Regions from separate parts of the Bacillus pretiosus genome, predicted to be linked through region 2. Evidence: riboswitches for the same ligand, from Rfam matches in the RefSeq annotation. Region 2 holds a riboswitch; the other holds the start of a gene.
The links. Region 2 has a riboswitch for S-adenosylmethionine ahead of ACU8YW_RS21250 (bifunctional homocysteine S-methyltransferase/methylenetetrahydrofolate reductase). Riboswitches for the same ligand answer to the same signal wherever they lie in the genome.
Positions count from the first base shown of each region.

Region 1: another riboswitch for S-adenosylmethionine. It lies ahead of metK (methionine adenosyltransferase); the one in region 2 lies ahead of ACU8YW_RS21250 (bifunctional homocysteine S-methyltransferase/methylenetetrahydrofolate reductase).

Region 1 is NZ_CM129593.1:4,590,994-4,606,708, forward strand. Features, by position in the region: gene tbcS (tetraprenyl-beta-curcumene synthase) at 1-820, opposite strand, end outside; gene ACU8YW_RS23700 (alpha/beta hydrolase) at 862-1,665, opposite strand; gene ACU8YW_RS23705 (gamma carbonic anhydrase) at 1,740-2,252, shown strand; gene ACU8YW_RS23710 (phosphatase PAP2 family protein) at 2,548-3,081, shown strand; gene ACU8YW_RS23715 (glycosyltransferase family 4 protein) at 3,094-4,236, shown strand; gene ACU8YW_RS23720 (molybdenum cofactor guanylyltransferase) at 4,518-5,120, opposite strand; gene ACU8YW_RS23725 (MogA/MoaB family molybdenum cofactor biosynthesis protein) at 5,117-5,626, opposite strand; gene ACU8YW_RS23730 (hypothetical protein) at 5,726-5,941, shown strand; gene ACU8YW_RS23735 (hypothetical protein) at 5,957-6,136, shown strand; gene ACU8YW_RS23740 (hypothetical protein) at 6,143-6,322, shown strand; gene metK (methionine adenosyltransferase) at 6,364-7,563, opposite strand; SAM riboswitch class I at 7,733-7,854, opposite strand; gene pckA (phosphoenolpyruvate carboxykinase (ATP)) at 8,083-9,669, shown strand; gene ACU8YW_RS23755 (hypothetical protein) at 9,964-10,161, shown strand; gene ACU8YW_RS23760 (ATP synthase subunit I) at 10,277-10,660, opposite strand; gene ACU8YW_RS23765 (hypothetical protein) at 10,952-11,173, shown strand; gene ACU8YW_RS23770 (DMT family transporter) at 11,202-12,107, opposite strand; gene ACU8YW_RS23775 (iron-sulfur cluster biosynthesis family protein) at 12,331-12,654, opposite strand; gene ACU8YW_RS23780 (hypothetical protein) at 12,778-12,942, shown strand; gene ACU8YW_RS23785 (collagen-like protein) at 13,158-14,534, shown strand; gene ACU8YW_RS23790 (ATP-binding protein) at 14,615-15,715, opposite strand, start outside.
Region 2 is NZ_CM129593.1:4,122,784-4,138,498, reverse strand. Features, by position in the region: gene ACU8YW_RS21310 (sugar phosphate nucleotidyltransferase) at 1-185, shown strand, start outside; gene rpmG (50S ribosomal protein L33) at 254-403, shown strand; gene ACU8YW_RS21300 (5-formyltetrahydrofolate cyclo-ligase) at 508-1,086, shown strand; gene ACU8YW_RS21295 (YqgQ family protein) at 1,190-1,390, shown strand; gene glcK (glucokinase) at 1,410-2,393, shown strand; gene ACU8YW_RS21285 (DUF2759 domain-containing protein) at 2,474-2,647, opposite strand; gene ACU8YW_RS21280 (MBL fold metallo-hydrolase) at 2,818-3,447, shown strand; gene ACU8YW_RS21275 (class I SAM-dependent methyltransferase) at 3,457-4,569, shown strand; gene ACU8YW_RS21270 (ArsR/SmtB family transcription factor) at 4,721-5,011, opposite strand; gene ACU8YW_RS21265 (cysteine hydrolase family protein) at 5,445-5,957, opposite strand; gene metC (cystathionine beta-lyase) at 6,119-7,282, opposite strand; gene metI (cystathionine gamma-synthase/O-acetylhomoserine thiolyase) at 7,279-8,391, opposite strand; SAM riboswitch class I at 8,635-8,744, opposite strand; SAM riboswitch class I at 8,949-9,058, shown strand; gene ACU8YW_RS21250 (bifunctional homocysteine S-methyltransferase/methylenetetrahydrofolate reductase) at 9,129-10,961, shown strand; gene metH (methionine synthase) at 10,961-14,359, shown strand; gene murG (undecaprenyldiphospho-muramoylpentapeptide beta-N-acetylglucosaminyltransferase) at 14,378-15,436, shown strand; gene ACU8YW_RS21235 (DUF3966 domain-containing protein) at 15,533-15,715, shown strand, end outside.

The DNA.
Region 1 (15,715 bases), 470 kb from region 2:
GCTCGTTTTCATAATAACTACAGAAATTCAAATCCCCGCCTATACGGTCTTCTTCTTGATCGATGAAATAATCAAGTAAAATGTGAAGTCCTTGTACGTATGGGAAGTATCCTTGTCTAATTTTCGCAATATCTTCATCATGTAATTCATCATGAAATGCATATGCTACAAGACAGAAGATTCCAAGTGTAGAACCGGCACATGCTGAAAATTCAAACCAGCTCATTTCAGGTAAATTTTCTTTATGTGCTTCAAACCATTTTTGTAAGCGTGGTTCTCTTTCTTCTAACTTCACGTGTTTATGAATTTGCAAATCACAATAATAACAAGCAAGTTCATGAAGAACAGGAGCAATTTTGTCATAGTGCTTCGTTTTCTTTAAAACATCTTGGCATGTTTCAACAAGTTCATCTAAATAACCACCATCGTCTTGGTCATCACGATAGCGATAATAATTACCGCCACCTTCTACTTCAGGTGATAATGCCATTAACATAGATTCATGCAGTGCGGCAAAATCATTCGGATCAAGTGATGTACTGCGGTCACATAAATTATCTAAATAATCGCTGATTGTTTGATACGCTACGATAAAACGAATGCATTCCTCTCGGTGCTCATTTGCTAACAGTGCTAAAATACCACCGCCTTCGGAATGAAACGTTTTATTCTCAATACTCGCGATTGCCTGACTATGAAGCTCATCATTCGGAATATGGTAGGCACGCTCTTTCCACACCGCTAGCTCATGGTGTACTACCGGAAACACATCACGGTATACTTTCGCCATGAGCGTTATGGGATTACTCGGTACGTTCACTTCTTCCTTCATCTCCTCTATTCGATGTACAAATAATTTACTTATTTGTTTGTTTCTATTATGTTATTGATGCGTATTTCAGTAAATGACTGAATATAATTCAAAATTTCATCACGCTCATACTCATTTAATAACTCGTGATAACAATTCGGCCATTCTTTAAAAGCCTTATCACTTATTTTAACATTATCAAACCAAGTGCGGACACGTATTTTATCTACAAGTTTATCCTCACAAGCTTGCATTAGCAAGAGCGGAACATCTGGAAAATCATCTATTTTTTTATGAGCAATTTCGATAGACTTAATCAATTCACTATACCAACGTACTGATACTTTGCGCAAGAACAATGAATCATTCTCCATCGCGTCCCTAACTTCATGATTACGAGTGGACATTTCCACTGTAAGATTCGTTGCAAATTGCAATTTTGGAGCGATAATATTTAATATTTTTGAGGCAGCTTGAAGTGGTGCTGAAGGTCCAGCTACTAAGCCTAAACATGGCGAACTTAAAATAATGCCGTCTACATCTTCTCTCTTCGTTTCTTGCATCATACGAATGACAATAAGACCACCCATACTATGACCAAATATAAAAATAGGTAACCTATACTTTCTTGCCTCTTTCACCCATAATTTAACTTCCTCTATGTATTCATCAAATGAATCAATATGTCCTCTATTTCTTGAAGTCGTTCCGTGTGACGGAAGGTCCCCCATCACGACGTGATAGCCGATATGATTCCACATTTCCGCAACGGCTTCATAACGTCCGTGATATTCCATTGCGCCGTGCACGATAACAACGACAGCTTTCGCTTCCTCTGTTTCATAATTCCACATACGGACCTCCTCCATTTCACTCTTTCTCATAATTTGATACACTGAAACTAGTCTCTAGGAAAGGAAGACTTTACATGATATATCCTTACAAAGAAAAAAATCCAAAAATTGCGAGTAGTGCTTTTGTCGCTGATTATGTTACGATTACAGGCGACGTTTCCATTGGTGAAGAATCAAGTATTTGGTTTAATACAGTCATACGCGGTGATGTTTCACCAACAATCATTGGAAACCGGGTAAATGTACAAGACCAATGTACACTTCACCAAAGCCCACAGTATCCTCTTATTTTAGAAGACGACGTGACCATTGGGCATCAAGTTATTTTACATAGCTGTCATATTAAAAAAGATGCTTTAATTGGAATGGGATCTATTATATTAGATGGTGCTGAAATTGGTGAAGGAGCCTTTATCGGTGCTGGAAGCCTCGTTTCACAAGGAAAGAAAATCCCGCCAAACACATTAGCATTCGGTCGACCAGCTAAAGTCGTTCGTGAATTAACAGAAGAAGACCGTAAAGACATGGAGCGAATTCGCACACAATATGTTGAAAAAGGCCAGTATTATAAATCATTACAGAAGTAACTTTTCCAGCTGCCACTTTAATGGCAGCTTTTTATATAAAGTGAAACTTTAATCAGTGGGGTTTTTCTTCATCCCCCACTGATTATTAGTTGAACCAGTCGGACTTTTATGGGCAGTTGATCCCCCACCTAACTTCTTTGCTTTCGCTGAATTTTGAGGTGGGGGTCTTACTGCCCATTAAAGCGGGATAAAAACTAACTTTTTCTTTACAAAACATTATTACTCCCTCAATAAAATCTTATTAAAATAAAAGCTAATATCTCCATATATATGTAAACGAGGGAGGAGAATTTTCATGAAGGTCAGTGGACTGTATAAAATAGAATGTTACATTTTCAAAGGAATTAACCGATACTTTGATCAAAAAACATTAAATATCTTTTTCAGCAATATTACTCATATCGGTGGTGCTACTTTCTCAATCGCACTCACACTTTTCTTTTTAATTTTTGCAAAAGGGACTTTGCATCAAGCTGCAATCGCAACTGCTATTTCTTTAGCAATTAGCCATATTCCTGTACAAATATTAAAAAGATGGTATCCGCGAAAACGCCCTTATTTAACAATTCAGGATGCGAAATATCCAGTCCATCCATTAAAAGACCACTCTTTCCCGTCTGGTCATACAACAGCCGTTTTCTCTGTCCTTATTCCATTTATTTGCTATAATCCAAGCATATTTGCTTTTCTATTACCGTTAGCATTATGCGTTGGCATTTCTCGCATTTATTTAGGGCTTCACTATCCGTCTGATGTATTCGTCGGTATGTGCCTCGGCACTTGCTCTGGCATCATCTCTTTTTATCAATTCATCCCACTTTTCACATAAAGGAGTGATATGATGAGAGTCGCCATTTTTACCGATACTTTTACGCCACAAGTTAACGGAGTTGCGAAAACATTAGAACGATTAACACGTTACTTTCAGAAAGAAAAGATCGCCTATTCTGTTTTCGCCCCTCAGCATACAGCTGAAGATAATTTCGTAGCTAATGTGAACAAGATGAGAAGTATCCCGTTAACAATATTATATCCAGAATGCCGCTTTTCTTTTCCTACTCCGCGCATTAAACGAGAACTTCTTTCCTTTAAACCTGACATTATTCACATTGCTACACCTTTCAACATGGGACTTTGTGGATTGTATTATGCAAAAAAGTTAAACATCCCAGTTGTCGGTTCTTATCATACTGATTTCGATGCTTATTTACGCTATTACAAAATCGAATTTCTCTCTAACATGCTTTGGAACTATTTAAAATGGTTTCATAGCCATATGCAAAAAAATTTCGTTCCTTCCTTTGAAACGTTACACCAACTAAAAAATAAAGGCTTTCATTCCCTCTCCATATGGGGACGTGGTGTAGATTGCACACTCTTTCATCCATCTTACAATACAGACCTATTCCGAAAAAAATATAATATTACAGCGAAGTATGTCCTTTCCTATGTTGGACGGCTTGCCCCTGAAAAAGATATTGATACGTTACAACACCTTATTGCGAAAACAGCGCATACTCGAAACGATATTCATTGGCTCATTGCAGGAGACGGTCCTCTAGCAATAAATTTACGTGAAGCTGTTCCGAATACAAATGTCACTTTTACTGGATATTTACAAGGTAAGGATTTAGCTGAAGCATATGCTTGTTCTAACATCATGGTATTTCCATCCGCTACTGAAACGTTCGGAAATGTCGTACTCGAATCACTTGCATGCGGTACACCTGTCATCGGTGCAAATAGTGGCGGGGTTAAAAATATTATTACGGATGGACAGACAGGAGTTCTTTGCCCGCCCAAACATGCGGATTCATTTCTATCATCCATCCATTCTTTATTGCGAAATGAAGAGCAACTTATGCAAATGAGCATAGCGGCTTCATCTTATGCCAAAACAAAAAGCTGGGATGAGATTTTCCGTGGGTTACTTGACCAATACGAAACCGTCCTTCAGAACACCGCATCAGAATTACTCGCTTAAACAGAAGAGCTCCCTTCAACTAGACGAAGGGAGTTTATTACACAGTTATAAATTTTAGTTTCATAAATGATACATAAGGTTAAACATTGTTTTATTTCTATATTCATTATATCAAAAATAAACATAACTAAACAGACTTGTAATAAAAACCCATAAAAATTAATATATGGTTATACAGTATTTTAACTGTATATTGATTTTAAGAATTCCCCTTAAAATCAACTTACTCACATACCTTTATACAGTAATTGTTCCCCAATTTCTGTATACTAAAAAACCTTTCATTCATTTGAAAGGTTTTTTTGAGCCTGCACATATTCTTCTTTCGTATTCACATTTATAAACCAATCCGCATGCGCTTGTACATCTTCTCCAACAACATACTTTACATTACATTGTGATAAAAGCTGGCCCACACTTCTTTTTTCTTCCTGAAGCAAAGCATACATCTTTTCTTTCACACGGTTATGATACGCTGCAAGTAACGGTTGTTTTCTTCCATTAATAATAGGTACAACCGCATCATATTCATTACTCGTTTGCTCTAGTAAAATGGTAAGCCACTCTGGCGAAACGTTTGGTGCATCGCAAGGCATAATAGCGTACCAATCTGCTTCTATATATTCCATACCTGATACAATGCCGGCAAGCGGTCCATTTCCTTTATAATGCGGAATATCTTCTATAACAGGAACTTGTACGAGTTGCTCTACTCGCTCTTTTATATCAGTATGGCTAATTACTACAATGTCTTGCAAAGTAGTTCCCATCACTTTCACAATATGCTCAACAAAAGTAGTTCCCTTCCAAATTGCTAACGCTTTCGGCTCACCGAATCGACTCGACATACCGCCTGCTAATACAATTCCAGCATACTTACTCATTGGCGATGCAGCTCAAATGTAATATGACCTAATTCCGGTAAAATTAATTTATTCATCGCAAGGCGAACTGCTCCGCTCGATCCTGGCATCGAGAAAACTACTTTGCGCCCAATTGTACCACCAATCGCTCTACTTAACATTGCGCTGCTTCCGATATCTTCTAAATAACTAATCATACGGAACAGCTCACCAAATCCGACAATTTCTTTATGTAATAACGCTGATACTGCTTCAATTGTGACATCGCGTTTCGTAATACCAGTACCGCCATTTGTTAATACAACATCTACATCTTCCTTATGATAACCAGCTAACACCGCTTGCTGAATACTTTCTTTATCATCTTTTACAATTTCATAAGAAGTTACTTTATGTCCCGCTTCTTTTAACAATTCATGTAATAGTTGTCCGCTCTTATCTGTCTCTTCCGTACGTGTATCGGAAATCGTCACGATCTTACAACGCACTTCTTTTGGAGCTTGTTTTTTATGTTCAGTTACACTCATTTTTCATCTTCCCTTTCATTTTATTGTAAAATTATGTATGAAGCAAAGAATTCAACATGATACAATATAAGTATGTTTATCCATATAAAGGAGCTTTACATGATTCAAAATATGAAACGATCCGTACCCATTATACCATTCCTAATTATATTATCCCTTTTTCAATGTATCGCTTACGGGTTCGATATTAACTTTTTAAAATTGTATGTACTTTTGCCTGATGGTGGTATTCGTTACTATTTGACTAGCACATTAATTCCTCTCGTACTTGCCTATATAATAGATTTTATTTTTAAACGTTCTATCTCTAAATAAGGAGGTCTACATATTATGGAACTTTATAAAAAACTAACAACAACATTCATCCTCTTATTCGTCGCTTCCATTACTGTCGGCTTTTCTCTAAAAGGCGCAATTCCATACGCTACATTAGTAAGCATTATATTCGCAACACTATTTTTACTATGCAGTGCCTTTTGCGCGGGTAAAGCACGTCAAATGAAAGGTTGATTACATATGTTCCAGAAGAAACCAATCCTTTGTAAATCATGTAAAAAAGAAATACAAACGTATGAAAAAGCATGGATTCATATGCCCTTTCCAGCAAATAGTATGACGAATATGAAAAAGTATATTGAGCTATACGGCGAAGTGTATTGTAGCTCATGTATTCAAATTGGAAGTAAAACAAAATAAAAAAAGCTTTGCGCTCACGGCGCAAAGCTTTTTTTCATATATTATAGACCAGCTTGCTCTTTTAAAGCTGCAGCTTTGTCTGTACGTTCCCATGTTAGGTCTACATCAGTACGTCCGAAGTGGCCGTAAGCTGCTGTTTGTTTATAAATTGGGCGACGTAAGTCTAGCATTTTAATAATACCAGCTGGGCGAAGATCGAAGTTGTTACGAACTAGTTCTACTAGTACGTCTTCAGATACTTTACCAGTCCCGAATGTATCAACTGAAATTGATACTGGTTGTGCTACACCAATTGCGTATGCAAGTTGTACTTCTGCTTTGTCAGCAAGACCAGCTGCTACGATGTTTTTCGCAACATAACGAGCTGCATATGCTGCAGAACGGTCAACTTTCGTTGCATCTTTACCAGAGAATGCACCGCCACCGTGGCGAGCGTATCCACCATAAGTATCAACGATGATTTTACGTCCTGTTAAACCAGCATCACCTTGTGGTCCACCAATTACGAAGCGGCCAGTTGGGTTAATGAAGAATTTCGTTTCTCCATCCATTAATTCTGCTGGAACTACAGCTTTAATTACATGCTCTTTTAAATCGCGATCGATTTCTTCCCATGTAACATCTGGATGATGCTGTGTAGAAATTACGATTGTATCTACACGTACAGGTTTACCATTTTCATCATACTCAACTGTAACTTGCGTTTTTCCATCCGGACGTAAGTATGATAATGTGTCATCTTTACGTACTTCAGTTAAACGGCGAGCTAATTTGTGAGCAAGCGAGATTGGAAGTGGCATTAATTCTTGTGTTTCATTACATGCGAAGCCAAACATTAAACCTTGGTCTCCCGCACCAATTGCCTCAATCTCAGCGTCAGTCATTAGACCTTCGCGTGCTTCTAGCGCTTGGTCAACACCCATAGCGATGTCAGCAGATTGCTCATCGATAGATGTTAAAACTGCACAAGTTTCTGCATCGAATCCGTATTTTGCGCGTGTGTAACCAATGCCTTGAATTGTTTCACGAACGATTTTTGGAATATCTACGTAAGTAGAAGTCGTAATTTCCCCCGCTACCAATACTAAACCAGTTGTTACAGTTGTTTCACAAGCTACACGTGCATTTGCGTCCTTTGATAAGATCGCATCTAAAATTGAATCAGAAATTTGGTCACAAATTTTATCTGGATGTCCTTCAGTTACAGACTCAGATGTGAACAGATGACGTTTTTTTGTCATGTGGTAAACCTCCCTACAGTAATTGTATATATTGTACGGAACTCATCCTTAATTTGCCACAAACTGCGACATACATTTATTCTCCCACACAAGCATACAGAAAAACCTTTCCTACTTTACATAGAGGAAAGGTTTAATTTGCTACTTGCATACTGCTTTTTGCCCTTTGCTCTTATCGTTCGAGACCGTTAGCCTCGCACAGGTTTTAGCACCTATTCACCTGTATTTACCACTACAAGTGAGGTTGCTGGGCTTCATCGGGCCTGTCCCTCCGCCAGCTCGGGATAAGAGAGTATCCGTCCCAACCTATACTAAAGAAATGATATTCATTTGTCAATTAATATTCACATTTTCCTGAAAGTTTTTCTCAATACGCCTGGAATGAAATATTAATAAGGAAATAATACATTCACACAAACAAAAAGAAATAAATAGTATACATTATTTATATAATTGTGTTATACTCTTGTTGGGGATTACGAGAAATATTTCATTAAATGAAAAGGATGGTATATAAATATGAGTACTGTGAATGTCCAAATTGGTTTACACGAATTATTGAACGGAAGCAATGCACAGATTCAACTAAGTGTTCCGCAATTAGTGGAAAAAGTATTAATGCGAAATGAAGGGAAATTAACTTCTACTGGTGCCGTTTCTGCTTCAACAGGAAAATATACAGGACGTTCTCCTAAAGATAAATTTATTGTGAAAGAAGCATCGGTTGCTGACAAAATTGCTTGGGGAGCAGTGAATCAACCGATTTCTGAAGAACATTTTAATAAATTATACACTAAAGTTTTAGAATACTTAAAAGAAAAAGAAGAGTTATTCATCTTCAATGGATTTGCAGGCGCTGACCGCAATTACCGCCTACCAATTCAAGTTATTAACGAATATGCATGGCACAATTTATTTGTACATCAATTATTCATTCGTCCAACTGAAGAAGAATTAACAACTCATGAATCAGAGTTCACAATTGTTTCTGCACCGAATTTCAAAGCTGATCCAGCTGTTGACGGTACAAACTCTGAAGCATTCATTATGGTTTCATTCGAAAAACGTATCGTACTAATTGGTGGTACAGAATACGCTGGAGAAATGAAAAAATCAATCTTCTCTATTATGAACTTCTTACTACCTGAACAAGATATTCTTTCTATGCACTGCTCTGCAAACGTAGGTGAAGAAGGTGACGTAGCACTATTCTTCGGTTTATCTGGAACAGGTAAAACAACATTATCTGCTGATCCACACCGTAAATTAATCGGTGATGATGAGCATGGTTGGTCTGATAACGGTGTATTCAATATTGAAGGCGGTTGCTACGCAAAATGTGTAAACCTTTCTCACGAGAAAGAACCACAAATTTTCGATGCAATCAAATTTGGATCTGTTTTAGAAAACGTTATCATTAATAACCAAACGCGTATCGCAGACTATAACGATACTACTTTAACAGAAAATACTCGTGCTGCATACCCTATGCATGCGATTGACAATATCGTACTGCCAAGTGTTGCTGGACACCCAAATACAATCATTTTCTTAACTGCTGATGCATCTGGCGTATTGCCTCCAATCAGTAAGTTATCAAAAGAACAAGCTATGTATCATTTCTTAAGTGGTTACACTAGTAAACTAGCAGGAACAGAGCGCGGCGTTACATCTCCGCAAGCAACATTCTCAACTTGCTTCGGTTCACCATTCTTACCACTTGATGCATCTCGCTATGCTGAAATGCTTGGTGAAAAAATCGAGAAACACGATGCGAAAGTATTCTTAGTAAACACTGGCTGGACTGGTGGCGAATACGGCATTGGTAAACGTATGAACTTAGGTTACACTCGTGCAATGATTCAAGCTGCATTAAGCGGCGAACTTGCGAAAACTGAAACAGCTAAACATGACATCTTCGGTCTTGAAGTTCCACTTCACGTACCAGGTGTACCTGACGAAGTGTTAATGCCTGAACAAACTTGGGCTGATAAAGCTGCTTATAAAGAGAAAGCAATCGAGCTTGCGAGCGAATTCAAAGAGAACTTCAAAAAGTTCGACAGCGTTTCTGAAGATATTATTAACTTAGGCGGTCCAATCGCTTAAGTACAAACTTTCTGTTGGAATACCCCTTTTACTCATATGAATAAGTGCCGTGTAACCGTAAAGTTCCGCGTACTCACCGACAAAACCCAATGCGGCTTTACGGTTATACACACTTACATAAAAAAGAAGCTTACGTTTTTAACGTAAGCTTCTTTCTATATCTTATCTCTTCATCTATGACTTAGTTCGTAAAATTACATACCAACATCCAAATTTTACAGAAAATTCATTTTATAATCATTCATTATTATTTTTTTATGATACAATTTACATATACAGGAAAGGATGAGGCCTATGGAAAATTTTTCTCGTACAGGAAAAATTTTATTCAGTTACGGAGCGATCCAAATGTTTTGGGGACTTGTGATGCTTAACGTTAATTTATTTGAGCATACAAATGAAACGATAAAATATATTATTCTAATTACCGGAATAATTTGTTGTATTATATCCACCTTTTTTAAAGAACATAAGAGTCATACTAATATGTGATTTCATGTTAGCTTATAGGAAGCAGAAACCTGTATTTTATGCAAAATTATGCTTCCTATTGTAACTCCCCCTCGCCGGACCCTCTATTCCATCTAAAAAGAGGCTTTTTATCTTTTTAGCCCTTTGTTAATTCTTCCTCATCTTTCATACTATAGTAGCCTAAATTCACAACGATTAAGAAATAACCACCCAGAATCCCTACTGCAAATGCCCACATAACCATGTGGTGCTCAATTTCGTACATAATAACAGCGCCCAAAATGGCAGCTGCAAAACGATTAAACATACCGAGCATCGGTGCTTTCGTTTTCTTTACGATACTATCTCCAAGCTTCTCAATTCGTCTCCCTAAAAGCCAAACACAATACATACTTACGATAAGTCCAATTCCAGCACCTAGAAAATGAGCTGAAAACGGTGTTAACATCCATCCTAGCAAAAGAAAACCTAGTAAATAATACGATTGAATTTTAAATGATCTTAATGACATACTAATCATGCTGTTCTCCTCTTCAGTAATTTTTATCTATCCAACAAAAGCTGTATAACTCATTTCTTTCGAGTTCATACTACTTAAAATTCATTTCACTCAAATTAAAAACAACATAAACAGTATGTTTATGTTGTTTGAATGTTTTCAGGAAATAATATTATACAAGATTTCAAACATCATATTCTCATAATTTGTGACGTTTTTCCAAACATTTTTCGTCCATTTATGAAAAAAGTGATATCAATCTATGAACATACGGATATGATGTAATAAGTACACAAATAAAGGGGGCGTCTAATGATTTATTTTTTAATGGCTCTCATTCACCTCATTATCCCTGCACTTATTGGACTTTCATTGTATTGGTACACGAAAAATCATAGTATTTTCTACGCTGTCCTCGGTGTTCTTCTTCCAGGTATTATTCTTATCACACTCTTCCGTATTCCATTTTTAAACTTAATTCCACTTATTACTGCTATCTTATTTCTCGTCTTCTTACCAAAAATAAAAAAATAGGAAAGCAGATCATAGATGATCTGTTTTCCTATTTTGATATAGGTTCCCCCGCAGTAGAATGAATTTTTACTTTCTCCGATTTCACAAACCATAGACCGAAGAAAATAATAATTCCACCGATTATTTGTTGAAATGATACATATTCATTTGCCCATATAGCTGCAAATAAAACAGCTACAAGTGGCGTTATATACATATATACCATCGTATGTGACGCGCCAATTTTTTGAATACCAACATACCACATCACTAAACCAAATACTGTTACAAAGAAAATGGAATATAGTAAAGCGAATAGTGTCATTCCATGTGTAATGTGAAATGGCATTATAAATACATGTGGTCCACTTAACAATAAAAGCGGAATCGCGCCAACTAATGCTGACCATGCGGTAACACGTAGTGCTGAATATTTTTTAATTAATGGACCTGCTAAAACAGGATAAAGCCCCCAGCATATTGATGTAATAAGTCCAATTCCGTTACCATAAAAAGAACTAGCAAGCGAATGCCCTGCTACTAAAACTAATGCGGCACCACCAAAGGCAATTATAGAACCGATGAGCTTTCGAGAAGAAAACTTTTCTTGTTTCAAAAAAATAGCAAATACAGTTGTAAAAATAGGTGAAATAGAAATGAGTAAAGAGGCATTTGTAGCGGACGTATATTTGACAGTTTCCATAAATAACGTTTGATACAGTACAATACCTACAACACTAACGATGATTAATCTAGGTATATCCTTTCGTTCCATATAAACCGACTTTTCAATAAAAAATGTAAGGAGTAACATAAGCGGTGCCGCTGATATCATCCGAAGTGCAGTAAACTCAATTGCTGTAAATTCTAAAAGTCCATATTTAGCAATCGTAAAATTAATCCCCCAAATAATAACGACTGCTAAAATTAATAACTCAATCCCCCATCTTCTCATGCATATCCCCTCCGCAAATAAGATTATACAGAAAATTCAATCACATGTACATTTCATTATGTGAAAAAATCTTTGTATTGTATGGAGAGGTTTGCTTTGTTTGGTACATAAACTTATATCGACGATTTTTCGAATATATCGACTTATCAACAAAAAACGAAAATAATAGTACCTTATATAATAAAAAGATGGTCCAAAAATATTTTGGACCACCTTTTCTTTCTTACACTCGAACGTGTAACTTCATATTTGGATTATAAAATTGGCTTGGGCTCTTCAGCTGAAAAGTTCCTCCAACTTCATGCCAATCAACTGTTAACTTATCATCCATAAATACAAGCTTTGTGCGATCTGCGATAAAATTCATTGCGCTAGATTCGATATCCACATCGCGCTCATCTTTTTCTGCTACAGCTACTAAATCGATAATTCCGCTCATTACACAACCGCAACCTTCATTATCGTAAAATAACTTTATATATTTCGCTTCATTTGGAATCGTATCCATAATCTTTTTATATGCTGCTTCTGTTACAGTAACGTACATATGTTAATCTTCATCCTCTCTTCTCATATCCTTCATACATTGTACCACCATTTTCTCTTAAATTTATATACAGAAAATTAAGACTAATATACAATGTATGTAATAAAGGAGGTTGTATCACTCATGTTCAAATTACTGCGATACCCCATCTTCTTAGGCCTACTCGGTAGCTTTTTTATTTCTAGCGGAATGCTATTACAACATATACTTCCTTATTCTCCTTCTATTGGTTGGATTTTAGGCTTTATTTGTTTCCTAACCGCTTCTTATTTTGCTATGAAAAAATAAGAATCACTTTAAGATTTATTTGCAGCTTAATTTTGACTTGGGTGTTACTTTCGGCCCACAAGAGAAACGTTGGCTCTATAACGATTCAACTCTCCTCTATATTTTAAAATCTATACACAATACGATTGAACACACAAAAATATAGAATTCATAATATGTATATAGTGGTTCTATTTTTAAAACTAGTTTTTCAAAATATAGAAAGGAGAACATACATGTACCCACGTAATTGTTTTAGTTGCGACGGCAGACGCAATAGTAGTTCTAACGGAAACACCGGGCCCACTGGTAGCACCGGACCTACTGGAAACACTGGCTCTGCCGGCATCACTGGACCTTCCGGGAACACCGGACCCACTGGTAGTACTGGACCTTCTGGCTCTGCCGGGCCTTCCGGAGCTGGTTTCCAAAGTACTACCGCCTTTAGTCTAGCAGCCGCCCCCACCTATAAAAAAGGACAAGTTGTCACTTATACGAGCAGCGGCTATGTTGTAAAAAAAGATGCACCTCAAGGATTTCCGAATGTATCTCCAGATTATATCGTATTAGTAGAAAGCGGACCTACTGGAAACACTGGCAGTACTGGACCTTCTGGCGGTACCGGACCTTCCGGCATCACTGGACCTACGGGGAATACTGGATCTACTGGTAGTACTGGGCCTACGGGGAATACTGGATCTACTGGCAGTACTGGGCCTACGGGGAATACTGGACCTTCTGGCAGTACTGGGCCTACGGGGAATACTGGACCTTCTGGCAGTACTGGGCCTACGGGGAATACTGGATCTACTGGCAGTACTGGGCCTACGGGAAATACTGGACCTTCTGGCAGTACTGGGCCTACGGGGAATACTGGACCTTCTGGCAGTACTGGGCCTACGGGGAATACTGGATCTACTGGCAGTACTGGGCCTACGGGGAATACTGGACCTTCTGGTAGTACCGGACCTACTGGCATTACCGGGCCTACTGGATTTACCGGGCCTACTGGCATTACCGGGCCTACTGGCATTACCGGGCCTACTGGATTTACTGGTTCTACTGGCATTACCGGGCCTACTGGATTTACCGGGCCTACTGGATTTACCGGGCCTACTGGAACTGCAGGTAGTGCATCAGCAAAAAGTATTGTTTTTCAAGGAACAAATGCTGGTTTTCAACGTATAGCGGGTTCTCCTGGCATTGACTCCAATGTTATTCCATATGTCACTGCTGGAGACGGTAGTGTAGTTGGCTTTGCTGCATCTATAAATGTAAATAACTTACCTGCTGCTGTTTATACGATTGATATTTGCAGGAATGTCCCAACAAACCTCACTGCCCCTACTTCCAGTTACATTTTAACTACTATTACCTTAACTACCACGGACAAAATTACCGGAACTATAGTATTTTCCATTAAACCGACGGATACTGGATCAGGACAAATTCAAGTATTTAATCCTACTCCAGCCGTAGGTCCGGCTACTGTAACTTGGACTAGCATTACAACTGGAAACCCTGTTTCAAGAGGGGATGCTATATCTCTTTATATTAACCCTGGAATTACTGCCAGTGCTGTATATTCTATTTTTCTAATCACTAATATTTAGTTCCTTCTTAACAGTAATTTATTTAACAAAAAAAGGAGATCACTCTCAAATAAGTAATCTCCCTTTTAAAAATTTTTTCATTACATTGGCAATACAATCTTCACAGTCGTTCCAACCCCAACTTCACTTTCAAAACTCATTTTACCGTTGTGGTCTTTAATAATTTTTTCTGTAACTACTAAACCTAAACCTGTTCCCGTTTCTTTCGTTGTGTAAAAAGCTTCATTTAACTTTGGAATTTTGTCTTTTGGAATACCGCAACCTTCATCCTTAACTTGAACAATGATTGCATCTTCTACAGTCACTTTAATCGTAATCGTTCCGCCAACTGACATTGCTTCAATCGCATTTTTAATTAAATTAAAAAATACTTGCTTTAATCGTTTTTCATCGCATGTAATCGATGGTATGTCTTTACTATAAATACCTTGTATGTGCACTCCTTGCTTTAAAGCAGGCTTTCCCATAACTCGAATAACATAAGCGATAATTTCTTCTATATTATGAACTTCTGATTCTAGTGATTTAGATTTCTCAAATCCACTAAGTTCTGTAGCGATTGTATGAATTCGCTCTACTTCTTGTTTCATAATATCACTATATATTTTATCCTCAGGATATTTATTTGCTTGCTTATTAACAAATTTATCTAAATTAGCTAGAGGTCTTCTAATTTTGTAACCAATAACTGTAGCCATTTTCCCAACAGTTGCTAGCTTTTCTGTTTGTTGTATTTCTTTATCCATCATCTCAAGCGTACGAACGTAAGATTGAAACCTTAAAAACATAATCCAACATATAATAGTAAATACGCTATATAATGCCATCGGGATTAAAACGAGTGACGAGTGAATAATGATTCCTATAAGAGCGTATTTCCCAACAAGTATACCAGTAACTAACCAAAAATACCTTTTGTTCACAAAGAGTGGGGCAAATAAAATAAAAAATCCTTCTACTATATTCCCACCATCAAACTCAGCATCACTACCGTAGTAAATCATAAAATTATGGATAAAATCTAATAGGTTATATCCAATTAGAATAATATATTTCACTGCAAATGGATTCTTCCATTTCATGAAGTATACTCCAATACAAAACAAAATCACCATTAGAAAATAAAGCCATAAACCTAAACCATCTTCAAATTGTCCTACTCCTTCTTGCTCTCCTCCTAT
Region 2 (15,715 bases):
AAAGAAAGGAAGAAGGTATATTTGAAGGAGTACAGTTCAAATATACCGAAAAAGAGTGGTCTTATATCGTTTCTGACACAAAACAACCGAAATTTTTAGTGTATTCGCATGCCAGAAACCCAGTAATAGCAAGGGAAAACATGAAAAATCTTATAGAAAAAATTAGACAATATCAAAAGGTGTAGAATTTTTATTTTAAAAGTGGTATTATAGTATAGTCTGATTTAAGTTATTAGTACTGGAGGGAATAAGAATGCGTGTGAATATTACTCTAGCATGTACAGAATGCGGAGATCGTAACTATATCTCAAAGAAAAACAAACGTAACAACGCTGAGCGTATCGAGCTTAAAAAGTATTGCAAGCGTGACAAGAAGTCTACGTTACACCGTGAAACAAAGTAAGCAGTAGGAATATTTTCCTACTGTTTCTTTTTTTATTCGATTCCTCTGTTAAAAGTGATACACTATCATCGTAGAGCAAAGTATCACTGTGAGGGGGAAAGTGTGTGAGAGAAGAGAAAGTACGTTTACGTAAACAAATAATAGAGCACATGAATTCTTTATCAGAAGAACGGTATACAACTTTATCAGAGCAAATTGCATTTTCGTTGTATGCGCAAAAAGAGTGGGCTGAAGCTAAAACAATTGGAATCACTCTCTCAATGGAAAATGAAGTGAATACATATGCTATTATCGAAAAAGCTTGGGAAGAAGGAAAGAAAGTTGTTGTTCCAAAGTGTAACAAAGGAACACGAACAATGTCTTTCCGGCAAATTAGTAATTTTGATCAATTAGAAATAGTGTATATGAATTTACGTGAACCAATTCCAGCGCGTACGGAAGAAGTGAATGCAGATGACATTGATCTTCAAATCGTGCCAGGCGTAGCTTATACAGAGCGAGGAGAACGGATTGGATATGGCGGTGGGTATTATGATCGTTATCTCGTGCATTATAAAGGGAAAACGCTATCATTAGCTTATAGTTTTCAAATAGTAGAACATATTCCAGTAGAGCCGTTTGATAAAAACGTAGAAAAAATTATTACAGAAAAAGGAACAGTGGTTAAAAATGGGCTTGTATAGACAAATAAAAATTGACGAGACTTTTTCTTCTTGATTATAATAAAATATGTGAACGTTTTCTTATTATAATTTTTTATAGTAAGTGAGCATAGAGGGTGATAAAATGGTATCTATTTATGATATTCAGCAATTGCTAAAGAAATTTGGTACGATTATTTATACGGGTGATCGAATTGCAGATTTACAATTAATGCAAGATGAATTGCGTGAATTAAATCAATCACAGTTAATCGATCCACAAGACTATCAAACAGCTTTATTTTTATTGAAGCAAGAAATTCAAAAAGAGCTAAATAAGAATTAGATAAAGGTAGGTAAGCAACATGGAAGAGAAATGGTTAGTTGGGGTTGACCTTGGTGGTACAACAATTAAATTAGCATTTATTAATGTGTACGGTGAAATTTTACATAAGTGGGAAATCCCTACGAATACAAATGAGCAAGGAAAACATATTACGCTTGATGTAGCGAAAGCTATTGATAAAAAGTTAGAAGAGTTAGGTGAATTGAAAAGCAAGTTAATCGGTATTGGTATGGGAGCTCCTGGTCCTGTACACGTGGCGTCTGGAATGATTTATGAAGCGGTCAATTTAGGATGGAAAAACTATCCGTTAAAAGATTTATTAGAAGTAGAAACAGGATTACCTGTTGTTATTGATAATGATGCAAACTTAGCAGCACTTGGTGAAATGTGGAAAGGTGCTGGTGAAGGAGCAAAAGATTTAATCTGTATGACACTTGGCACTGGTGTTGGTGGTGGTGTAATCGCCAATGGTGAGATTGTACACGGCGTAAGCGGGGCTGCTGGTGAGATTGGACATATTACAGTAGTTACAGAGAATGCTTTCCCATGTAATTGCGGGAAGTCTGGTTGCTTAGAAACTGTAGCATCTGCAACGGGTATTGTGCGTGTTGCTATGCAAAAAATACAAGAGACTAATAAAGAGAGTGTTCTACGTTCTATGTTAGCAGAAGAAGGGCGTATTACATCAAAAGATGTGTTTGAAGCACTTGGACAAGGTGACGAGCTAGCAGGCGAAGTAGTAGAAAAAGTAGCTTCTTATTTAGGGTTAGCTGTAGCGAACCTTGCTAGTACGTTGAACCCAGAGAAAATTGTTATTGGCGGGGGCGTGTCTAAAGCTGGAGATGCACTATTAGAGCCAATTCAACGTTATTTCGAGCAATATGCTTTCTCACGTGCTGTAAAGAGCACAAAGTTAGCGATTGCAATACTTGGTAATGATGCAGGTGTTATCGGAGGAGCTTGGCTTGTAAAAAAGCACAAATACGAAGCGAAGATGGTATAAGTTGTGAAATATGAAAAGAGGAAGGGGAAACCCTTCCTCTTTTTGTGTGAAATCTTGATGAAGAATAACATGTAAATGAATTAAGCTGCTGGTGGGTACCCGTTATATAGAACAGTCATGATCGTAAACCATCCGAAAACGAGTACAGTTGCAATTGCAAAGCCGCCCGCGAATAAGTTTTTTTCGCGAAGAGTTCTAAGCGTAGCGAATACAGCTAACAGAGTGACTAGCGCAAAAATAATAACAAGGCCCATACAATATCCTCCTCTGTCTACCCATTCCTCAATATGAGTTTTTAGAATATTAACTCTTTTATATTGTACATGTTTTAAAAATGATTGTCGAGATAGCATCCTTTCTTTTCCTAAGAGAAAAAAATGTTGTATCATTGAAAGTAAGTTTAATAATTGGAGGAGATTTTCATATGAAATGGATACAAATGCCGTTAGGCCCATTACAAACGAATGCTTATATTTTAACGAATGATCAAAATGAGTGTATTATCTTTGATCCTGGTCACGAAGGAGAGAAGCTCGTTACATATTTACAAGAAGAACAATTAAAGCCACTTGCTGTTTTATTAACACATGCTCACTTTGATCATATTGGTGCTGTTGACGCGGTAAGAGACGCTTTTCATATTCCTGTGTACGTACATAAAGAAGAAGCAGATTGGTTAGGCGATGCAACTGTAAATGGCTCTCAAATTTTTATGATGAATCGCAGTATTACAGCAAAACCAGCAGATCATATTATTGATGCAGAAGGTGCATTAGCAATTGGTTCATTTAATTTTGAGATTTTTGAGACGCCAGGACATTCTCCAGGCAGTATTTCTTATTATTGTAAAGAGGCGAATGCTGTATTTTCTGGTGATGTATTGTTCCAAATGAGCATCGGAAGAACAGATTTACCCGGTGGAAGTTTTGCTGAATTGATTGGAAGTATTGAAGAAAAATTATTTGTATTACCAGATGAAACAGCGGTGCTATGTGGACATGGTCCAGAAACAAGCATTGGTTTTGAAAAAGAAAATAATCCATTTTTACAGTAAGGAGCTAGTATGGAGATGGAGCTCATTTTAAAAGAATGGATGGAGAAAGAGAAGGATTATTCAATTTCATATAGTACGTATATGAACCTCGTATTGTACACAGAGGGACATGGCTATTATATGAAGGAACGTGAAAAAATTGGAAGACAAGGGGATTTTTTTACAAGTAGCAACGTATCCTCTGTTTTTGCAAAAACATTTGTTAAATTTTTTATTCGTCTTGTTGAAAATGGTGAAGTTGCTCCGAATATTTGTGAGATTGGTGGGGGAACAGGAAGGTTTGCCTATGATGTTTTACAAGAGTGGAAGCAAGTATCTCCAGAAACCTTTATTGATTTAAACTATTCAATGATTGAAATGAGCCCTTTTCATAGAAACTTACAGCAGAAAAATCTTTGTTCGTTTTCTAATGTGTCGTATTATACGTCGCATAGTGAAATGGGAGAATCGTTCGAAGGGATTCTTTTTTCGAATGAGTTATTTGATGCATTTCCTGTTGAAGTAATTGAGAAGAGAAATGGAATATTGTATGAAGTACGTGTTACGTACACAGAGGAAGGGAAACTCGCAGAAGTATGTAGACCGCTACAGAAAAGTATTGGTCGATACTTATTGAAATATAATATTCATCTTGCTGAAGGTCAGCGTTTTGAAGTGCCACTTGCGATGGAAGAATATATAGAAGAAATTGCGAAATGGTTTCAACGAGGTGTATGTATTACCGTTGATTATGGATACACAAAAGAAGAATGGATGCATCCTGCACATCAAGAAGGAAGTTTACGAGGATATTACGAGCATAAGTTAATCCGTAATCCTTTAGCGCATCCAGGTGAAATGGATCTTACTACTCATATTCATTGGGACGAGCTGAAAGAGATGTTTAGCCTGCAAGGCATGAATATAGTATGGCATAAGAAGCAATCTGAGTTTTTGTTAGCAGCAGGAATATTAGATCAGCTTACGGGTCACCAAGATCGAAATCCTTTTTCTGAAACTCAAAAACAAAATCGTGCAGTTCGTTCTATGATTTTGAGCGGAGGATTAGGGAGTGCATTTGATGTTGTGATACATACGAAACATATGCAACAGTTACACTTGGATCAGTATTTAAAAATATAAAAAAACAAGACACAGCATATTTCTGTGTCTTGTTTTTTAATACGACTTTTTAATTATGTAGCATCATATATTTTCTCTCATGATATATATTTATATTAAAGATATGAGATGAAAAATATAAAATACGCCCTTTTTCTCTGTTTATGAGCTCTTAACCTAATAATACGCGAACGAGTTGAATGATTGTCTCGTTTTCTACTTTGTAATAAATTTCTAATCCTTTTCTTTCACTGGAAACGATTTTAGCACTTTTTAATTTTGCTAAATGCTGTGAAATTGTAGATTGTGGCATATTTAAGCCAGTGTACATTGTAGAAACGTTGCTTGGACCACGTTCAATTAATCCTTTTACAATACATAAGCGAACAGGATGAGCAAGTACTTTCAATAATTCTGCATTGCTTTCATATAGTTCTATTTCTTTTTGAAAGGTTTCTAACATGTTCTTTTCCACCTCCGTGTGAGCTGTTATACCATACTATACATACCAAAAAATTAAAGAAAAGAAAACAGTTGTTGCAGAAAAAAAGTCCTAAAGTAAAGAAATTGTAAGAAAAGAGACCCTGATGTAAATAAAGTAGATAAATTTGCATGGTTTTGTAAAATGACATTTTTGGGTGAAAATTTTAATGCGTTTTAAAAATTGAAAGATATAGATATATTTGTAACACAATTTTATCATGATTTTCTTATTCTTTCAAATGAATATACAAAATTTTTAAAATAATAAGAAAAAGGAATTATAATGTTATATATAGAATATAAAACAGGTTAAAAGAAAAGAAGCTGAATGTAGTCAGCTTCTTTATGGTGATAACAAAATATTTGAGTATAGCTGATAAATTTTAGAATTACCAAGACATTAGTTATATATTCTAGATTTCATCTTTTATCAGCTTTAAAAATCTGCAGTTCCATATATTTTCATAAAAATCAATTGTCTCTTTTGCGGACATAAATGGATTATTTAACGTAGAGGTTGCTTTCTGTACCATGAAGTTTTCGTATTCTAGTCCATGGGAAAATTTAATCGTAGCATCCATACAGTACTCTGTTTGGGCACCACAAAATTCAATACGGTGTACAGATAATTGTTCTAAAATCTCTTTCAAGTTTGTTTTATAAAATGAATTGGCATGTGTTTTTCTTACAAAAAAATCTTGTTCCTGAACATCTAGATCAGCATGAATAGCCCAAAGTTCTTTTTCGGGTACTAAATCATCATCACAATGTTGAATAAAAATGATTGGTTTATTTGATTTTCTGTATGAAGAAATTCTTTTATTTACTTTTGTAAGTAAATTTTGTAAATCGAATAAATGCTCTTCGCTATAACATACTCCATTTTGTAAATCGATAACGATTAAAACATCTGCACAAGTATCCATTATTTTTGCCCCTTTTTTACTTCTTAATATATCAATTAATTCATTATTTAGAAATAGATGGTGCTCTTTCGTTTTTTTATGAACTATACGAAAAGTAAAAAATATACTTAATGGCATAAAACAGAAGATATGAAAAATTAATTTCATATCTTCTGTTCGTTCTATGCATTGACAGGTTCTTCTACATAAGAAAGGGCATTTTCAAAATCGGATATTAAATCGTCAACATTTTCAAGGCCGACAGATAACCGAAGTAATGAATTAGAAATCCCTCTTTCATCACGAGCTTCTTGCGACAGTGCTGCATGTGACATTTTAGCTGGGTAGGAAAGAATCGATTCGACAGCTCCTAAACTCACTGCAAAGACAGGTAATTTTACTTTTGATAAAAATTGGCGGAGTGCGTCTTCTGATTGTAAAGTGAAAGATAGGACAGCTCCGGCTGATGTAGCTTGAGATTGTTGAATATCAAATCCAAGATGTGTTTGTAAGCCAGGATAATAGACATTTTTAACTTTAGTGTGCTCTTGTAAATAATGTGCAATTTTATTGGCGTTTGCAGCTGAATGCTCAAGACGTACATGCAATGTTTTTAGACCGCGAAGTACTAGAGAACAATCTTGAGGACCTAAAATAGCGCCGAATGCATTTTGTAAAAATCCAAGTTTTTGAGCGAGTTCGGCATCTTTTACAACCGCTAATCCGGCAGTAACATCACTATGACCGGCAATGAATTTTGTGGCACTATGAAGAACGACATCGGCACCAAGATCAAGTGGTTTCTGGAATAGTGGTGTCAAAAATGTATTATCAACAAAAGTAAGGGCGTCAATAGATTTTGCAAGTTTAGAAACAGCACAAATATCTGTCACTTTTAAAAGTGGATTAGAGGGTGTTTCCACATAAAAGAGTTTTGTGTTTGGCTTAATGTTTTGCTTTATTTCTTCTACATTTGTCATATCAACAAATGTATGTGACACACCGTAACGGGAGAGCACTTCAGTTATAATTCGGTAAGTTCCTCCATATACGTCTTCTGAAATGAGTACGTGATCGCCTTGTGAAAGAAGGAGGAATGCAGTAGAAATCGCTGCAATTCCTGATGCGAAGGCAAATCCCTTTGTTCCTCCTTCTAATAAAGCAATGATATCTTCAAGAGCTTCACGAGTTGGATTACCAGAGCGACTATAGTCATATTTTCCGAACGTATCTACATCAAACTGGTGGAATGTTGATGTATTATAGATGGGAACGTTAACAGCTCCTGTTTGTGAGTCATGTTTATATTGGTTGTGCAGTAAGAGTGTATCTATAGAATAACTCATATTCTTACACCTTCTTTTACAAGTTTAATGGCTTGCTTTAAGTCTTGAATTAAATCGTTACTATTTTCAATGCCAACGGAAAATCGCAGAAGACGATTACATACACCGTTTGCTGTTCTGATTTCTTCAGGAATATCAGCGTGTGTTTGCGTTGCTGGATACGTCATTAAACTTTCAACACCACCAAGACTTTCAGCAAATGTAATTAAGGATAAAGATTGTAAGAATGGATTAATCCATGTTTCATCTTTCAGACGAAATGAGATCATGCCACCTCTTCCAGGATAAAATACATCTGTCACCCCGTCTTCATCATTTAAATAAGCAACAACTGCTTTTGCATTTTCTTCATGTTGTCTCATGCGAAGCGCTAACGTTTTCATACCACGAATTAATAGCCATGAGTCAAATGGACTTAAGACCGCACCAGAGGCATTATGATAATGAGCGATTTCCTCACAAAGTTCCTTTCCTTTTGCAACGACAAGTCCGCTTAGGACATCGTTATGTCCCCCTAAATATTTCGTTGCGCTATGAAGTACAATGTTGGCACCTTCTGTTAATGGCTGCTGTATATAAGGCGTATAGAATGTGTTGTCTACAATAAGAAGTAGTCCGTGTCTTTTCGCTACAGTTGCGACAGCGGCAATATCAGTAACTTGCATTAACGGATTAGTTGGAGTTTCTATGAAAATAGCTTTCGTTTCAGTTGTGATAGCTTGCTCAATTTGTTTAATAGATTGTGTATTTACGTATCTACATCGAACATTCCACTTTTTTTCGTGCTCAGAAAATAATCGATAAGTGCCCCCGTATAAATCTTCGGATACAATAAGTTCGTCTCCAGAACGGAATAGGGAGAGGACGAGGAGAACAGCTGCCATCCCTGAACTACAGGCATAACCTTGTTCACCATATTCTAAGTCTGCGATTGCCTGCTCTAAAAGACCACGAGTTGGATTGCCAGTTCGTGAATAGTCAAAGCCAGTAGAGTTACCAATTCCTTCATGACGATAAGCAGTTGAAAAATAAACAGGTGGGTTAACAGTTCCTGTTGTAGTTTCGCTCCGGTTTCCGATTTGTGCTAGTTTTGTTTCAATAGTTGACATGTGAAAATTCCTCCTTTTTAAATTAACAATTAAGTGAATGTAAAGTGAAACTTTAATAAGTGAGGGGGGCATCCCCCACTGATTATCAGCCCTCACCAATCGGGCTTTTACGGGCAGTTGATTCCCACCTAACTTCTTTGTTCCAGCTGAATTTTGAGTTGGGAATCTTACTGCCCTCAAATAGCGGGGTAAAATAAAAAAAGCCTTCTAAAGAAGAAGGCTTTCGGTTTGAATAGAGTCTTCTTCTCATCTGTCAAATCTTTCACAATTTGCTGGAATTAGCACCTTATTAACAAATGTTAATGGTTGCTGAGGCGTCATAGGGCCAGTCCCTCTACCTCTCTAGATAAGAATGTTCGTATGAAATTTTTATTATGTTTTTAACTTTACAACAAAAGATAATTGAATTGCAACTTTATTTTAAATAATTTTTATTTTTCCGCAAGTGTCATTGACTTTTGCATTTGTGCATGCTAAATTTATTAAAAAATTAACAAACATTGTTAAAAGGGGAACGTATTTCCTTTTAGCTACATAAATAAAATAATAAAGACAAACTCTTATTGAGAGCGGTGGAGGGAAAGGCCCTGTGAAACCCAGCAACCTTCAAACGAAATGTTTGAAACGGTGCTAATACCTGCAAAACGAATGTTTTGCATAATAAGAGGAGGAACAATTATGTCCCCCTCTTCAAAGTGAAGAGGGGGTTTTTATATTGATAGAAATGAGGGAGATTTGTGAAATTACTAGATTTATTATCAAAAGGAATTGTAATAGGTGATGGTGCGGTTGGGACGTTATTACATTCACATGGTTTGCAAAGTAGTTTTGAAGAATTGAATATATCTGATCCAGATTTAATTATATCGATTCATAAGCAATATGTAGCTGCTGGGGCTGATGTGATTCAAACAAATACGTACGGAGCAAATGAAGCGAAATTACGTATTTATGGTTTAGAAAATCAAGTTACTGAAATTAATAGAGCCGCAGTAAAACTGGCGAAAGCATCTGTTACAGACAGAAATGCAATTTTAGGAACAATTGGTGGTATGAAACATATCGGAGCTGTTACGACAACTGATATGGAAAGAGAATTTATGTTACTGGAACAGGCAAGTGCATTACTAGAAGAACAGGTTGATGGACTGCTATTAGAAACTTTCTATGATGAGTTTGAATTACTTCATGCTGTTCAGGTGTTACGAAAACAAACGAATATTCCAATTGTAGCTCAATTAGCATTGCATGAGGCAGGTACAACTCAAAATGGAAATGATGTAAATGAAATATTAAAACAGCTTTTAGATTACGGTGCAAATGTCGTTGGATTGAACTGTCAACTAGGGCCACTTCACATGACGGAAGCTTTTAAAATGATATCGATTCCGCAAAATGGCTACTTGTCAGCATATCCGAATGCAGGTCTCCCAAATTATGTGGAGGGACGTTACGTATATGAGGGAAGTCCAGCTTATTTCGAAGCGATGACACCGAAATTTATTGAGCAAGGTATTCGGTTATTAGGTGGTTGTTGTGGCACGACTCCAGAACATATTGAAAGTATGAAACGTGCAATTGCAAATGTTACACCTGTAATAGAAAAGGATACGATTCAAAGACCGAAAGTAGTTCATACACACGAGAAACGTTCAAAAGCTCATGTCACATTAGCAGAGAAAGCAAAAAAACAAACGACAGTAGTAGTGGAATTAGATCCACCGAAAACGTTAGATACGCAGCGATTTTTTGAAGGCGCAAGAGCATTGAAAAGAGCTGGGGCAGATGCTATTACTCTAGCAGATAATTCATTAGCATCGCCTCGCATCTCGAATATGGCAATGGGGGCATTATTAACGAAGCACGATATTCCGGTATTGACGCACTTAACGTGTAGAGACCATAACGTCATCGGACTACAATCTCATTTACTAGGCCTATCAGCGTTAGGTATGGAAGAGGTGTTAGCTTTAACTGGGGATCCAGCACGCGTTGGTGATTTTCCAGGTGCCACTTCTGTATATGATTTGTCCTCTATTGAGCTCATTAAAATGATTAAAGAAATGAACGACGGGCGCTCGATTTTAGGGAAATCAATTGGTCCAGCAACAAGGTTTTCAGTGGGAGGTGCGTTTAATCCGCATGTAAGACATTTAAAAGCAGCGGTTAAGCGAATGGAACGGAAAATAGATGCTGGAGCGGAATATTTCTTAACTCAGCCAATTTATGATATCGCGTTAATTGAAGAAGTGTATGAAGCGACAAAGCATTTGGAACAACCTATTTTTATTGGGATTATGCCATTAATAAGTAAAAGGAATGCAGATTTCCTTCATTTTGAGGTACCGGGTATTACTCTACCTGAAGAAATAAGGGAGAGAATGGATGGACATGAAACGAAAGAGGCAGCAATTGAAGAAGGGATTCGCATTTCACAAGAATTGATCGATGCGGCGATGAAATATTTTAACGGCATTTATCTTATTACACCATTTCTAAAATATGAAATTACAGAACATCTTGTTAAATATGTGAGAGAAAAGCAAGAAGTGAAAGAAGGTATTAATTGATGAAATGTATAGAAGAAAAATTACAAAATAACATCTTAATATTAGATGGTGCAATGGGAACAATGATCCAGCAAGAGGACTTAACTGCGGAAGATTTCGGAGGAGAAGAGTACGAAGGTTGTAATGAATATTTAGTAGAAACAAGGCCTGATGTCATTTTAAAGATTCATAAAGCTTATATTGAAGCTGGAGCAGATATTATTGAAACAAATACATTTGGGGCGACAAACATTGTATTAAGTGATTATGAGTTGTCTCATTTAGATGAGGAATTAAATGAGAAGGCAGCACGTTTAGCGAAGCAAGCGGTCAAAGCAAGCGGGAAGGAAGTATATGTTGCGGGAGCAATGGGACCAACAACGAAAGCGATTAGTGTTACAGGTGGTGTGACGTTTGAAGAATTAATTGAAGCCTATACACGGCAGGCTAGAGGCTTATTGAATGGCGACGTAGATGTATTACTCGTTGAGACGAGTCAAGATATGCGTAACGTGAAGGCTGCTTATATTGGAATTCAAGCAGCTTTTGATGAGCTAAATAAAATTGTACCTATTATGATTTCAGGAACGATTGAACCGATGGGAACGACTCTGGCCGGGCAAACAATTGAGGCTTTTTACTTATCAGTAGAACATATGAAGCCATTATCTGTTGGATTAAACTGTGCGACCGGTCCGGAGTTTATGAGAGACCATATTCGTTCACTATCTGAGTTGTCGGAGTGTTACATTTCTTGTTATCCAAATGCAGGTCTTCCTGATGAAGATGGACATTATCATGAATCTCCATCTTCTCTCGCTGAAAAAGTGAAGCGATTTGCTGAAGAAGGATGGGTTAATATTATCGGTGGTTGTTGTGGCACAACACCAGAACATATAAAAGCAATAAAATCCGCGTTAGCTTCTCTTAATCCACGTGAACACCACGAAAGAGCTGGACACGGGGTTAGTGGATTAGAGGCACTTCAATATGATGACTCTATGAGACCATTATTTGTTGGTGAAAGAACAAACGTTATTGGGTCACGTAAATTTAAACGATTAGTAGCAGAAGGGAAATTTGAAGAGGCTGCTGAAGTCGCAAGAGCGCAAGTGAAGAAAAATGCTCATATTATTGATATTTGTATGGCAGATCCTGATCGCGATGAAATAGAAGATATGGAAAACTTCTTGGCAGAAGTTACGAAAGTGTTAAAAGTACCAATTATGATTGATTCAACAGATGAAAATGTGATGGAGCGAGCTCTTACTTATATTCAAGGAAAAGCTGTTATTAATTCAATTAATTTAGAAGATGGAGAAGAACGATTTAAAAAAGTGACGCCGCTTCTTCGGAAATATGGTGCTGCTATTGTTGTAGGAACAATTGATGAAGATGGTATGGCGGTTAGTGCAGAACGAAAACTCGAAATCGCGAAAAGAAGTTATGAGTTATTGACGACGAAATATGGTATACGCCCGTCAGATATTATTTTTGATGCACTTGTATTTCCTGTAGGTACAGGTGATGAAGAATATATTGGTTCAGCGGCAGCGACGATAGAAGGAATTCGCCTTATTAAAGAAGCCTTGCCAGAGTGTTTAACGATTTTAGGTGTAAGTAACATATCTTTTGGTTTACCACCAGCTGGCCGAGAAGTATTAAATTCCGTCTTTTTATACCATGCAACGAAAGCAGGATTAGATTACGCAATTGTGAATACGGAAAAATTAGAACGGTATGCGTCAATTCCAGAGGAAGAAAAACGTCTTGCTGATGCACTACTTTTTGAAACGACGCAAGAGACGTTAGAAGAATTTACAAATTTTTATCGCGCGGCAAAAAAGAAAGATGTCGTTACCCAAGAAACATTAACTCTTGATGAAAGGCTGGCAAATTACATTGTAGAAGGTACGAAACAAGGACTACAAGAAGATTTAAGCCTTGCACTTACAGAAGGAAGAAAACCTTTGGATATTATTAATGGCCCACTTATGACAGGAATGGATGAGGTGGGACGATTATTTAATAATAATGAGCTTATCGTTGCCGAAGTATTGCAAAGTGCTGAAAGTATGAAAGCTGCCGTAAGCTATTTAGAGCCACATATGGAATCTAGCGAGAGTGCGAAAAAGGGGAAAGTATTATTAGCAACTGTTAAAGGTGACGTACATGATATTGGGAAAAACCTCGTTGAAATTATTTTATCGAATAACGGATATGAGATTATTAATTTAGGAATCAATGTTCGTTCGGATCGAATTGTTCAAGAAGTACAAGAAAAGAAGCCTGACATTATTGGTCTTTCTGGTTTATTAGTAAAATCAGCGCAACAAATGGTAACGACTGCTGAAGATTTAAAAGCTGCAAATATTGATGTTCCAATCGTTGTAGGCGGGGCAGCGTTAACGAGAAAATTTACAGAAAATCGTATTTCACCATCATATAAAGGGCTCGTATGTTATGCGAGTGATGCGATGACTGGTCTTGATATTATTAATAAGCTTCAAAAAGAAGAAGAGCGTGAGAAGATGAAACAAGATAAAAAAGAGCGTCATCTTCATATCGTAAAAAAAGAGGAGAAGAAAGTAGAAATTCCAGCAGTAATTGAGCCATTAGCGAAGGCAGAGGTTATGATACCTGATTCAACAAAACGAATTGTATTACGTGATATTCCAGTTGCACATCTCGCTCCATTTTTAAATAGACAAATGCTACTTGGACATCACCTTGGATTAAAAGGAAATGTGAAGAAGCTTTTGCGAGAGGGAGATAAGAGAGCACACGAATTAAATGATTTAATAGATGAATTATTGCAGGAAGGACAATTTTGGTTAAAACCGAAAGCGGTGTATCAATTTTTCCCAGCGCAAAGTGACGGACAAAACATTGTAATATATGATCCAGAAGATCATACGCGTGTTATAGAGCGTTTCACATTCCCAAGACAAGGAAAAGCACCATATCGTACTTTAGGTGATTATTTACGACCAGTTGGAGATGAGATGGACTATGTTGCTTTCCTATCTGTTACGGTTGGGGAAGGCGTTCGGGACATTGCTGAAGAGTGGAAGGCGAAGGGTGATTATTTACGCAGCCATGCGATCCAATCGTTAGCGCTTGAACTAGCAGAAGGTCTTGCTGAAAAAACACATATGCTCATTCGTGATCGCTGGGGTATTCCAGATTCACTAGAACTGACGATGGAAGAACGTTTCCGTACGAAATATAGAGGGATACGAGTGTCTTTCGGTTATCCAGCATGTCCAGAACTTGCGGATCAAGAAAAGTTATTTCGCCTTATTCATCCAGAAGAAATAGGTATTTCATTAACAGAAGGATTTATGATGGAGCCAGAAGCATCTGTGACGGCTATGGTATTTTCTCACCCTGAGGCAAGATATTTTAGTGTATTATAGTGTAGAAGGGGGAGACGTATGAAGAAAATAGTCTTTACAGGTGGCGGTTCGGCAGGGCATGTAACACCTAATTTAGCCATCATTCCACATTTACAAGAACAGAATTGGGATATCTCGTATATTGGTTCTCATCAAGGGATTGAGAAAACGATTATAGAAAAGGAAGGCATTCCGTACTATAGTATTTCAAGTGGAAAGCTACGTCGTTATTTTGATTTAAAAAATATAAAAGATCCTTTTCTTGTAATGAAGGGTGTTATGGATGCGTATGTAAGGATTCGAAAACTAAAACCGGATGTGATTTTTTCAAAAGGTGGTTTCGTATCTGTACCAGTCGTAATTGGAGGCTGGCTAAATAGAGTCCCTGTTTTATTACATGAATCTGATATGACGCCAGGACTAGCAAACAAAATTGCGCTCCGTTTCGCTTCGAAAATATTTGTTACATTTGAAGAAGCTGCGAAACATTTACCGAAAGAAAAAGTAATCTATACAGGATCTCCTGTACGTGAAGAAGTGCTAAAGGGAAATCGTGAAAAAGGTTTAGTGTTTTTAGGTTTTTCACGTAAAAAGCCAGTTATTACAATTATGGGAGGAAGTTTGGGCGCAAAGAAAATTAATGAAACGGTTCGAGAAGCGTTACCAGAACTTCTGAAAAAATATCAAATTGTTCATCTTTGCGGAAAAGGTAATCTTGATGAAAGCTTACAAAATAAAGAAGGATATAAACAATTTGAATATATACATGGGGAACTGCCAGACATATTAGCGATAACAGATTTTGTTATTTCACGTGCGGGCTCTAATGCCATTTTTGAGTTTTTAACATTGCAAAAGCCGATGGTTTTAATTCCGCTATCGAAATTTGCAAGTCGTGGAGATCAAATACTAAATGCAGAGTCTTTTGAAAGACAAGGATATGCTTCCGTATTGTATGAGGAAGATGTGACTGTGAAATCACTTATAAAGCATGTCGAAGAATTAAATCAAAATAATGAGATGTATAAAACAGCACTAAAAAAATATAATGGAAAAGAAGCAATTCAAACAATCATTCAACATATTTCAGAGGCATGATGAAACAATCATGTCTTTTTTAGTAGGATGAAAGATTCCAAGGATTGATATTTTTATGTTACAATAACAAATGGATTAGTAGGGAAATTCCAATTAATGAAGCGTGAAAATACGAATGGATTAGGAGTGACTGTGTTGGAGCTAAGTCTCTATGAAAATACTGCACTTATTATATGCTTTGTGTTGTACGTTGGTAGTGTTATTGTTTATATTTCAAGGAAATTTTCGCAAGAAAGAGAGCTTGAAAAATCAGAAATAACAGCTGAACTAGAAATGTTA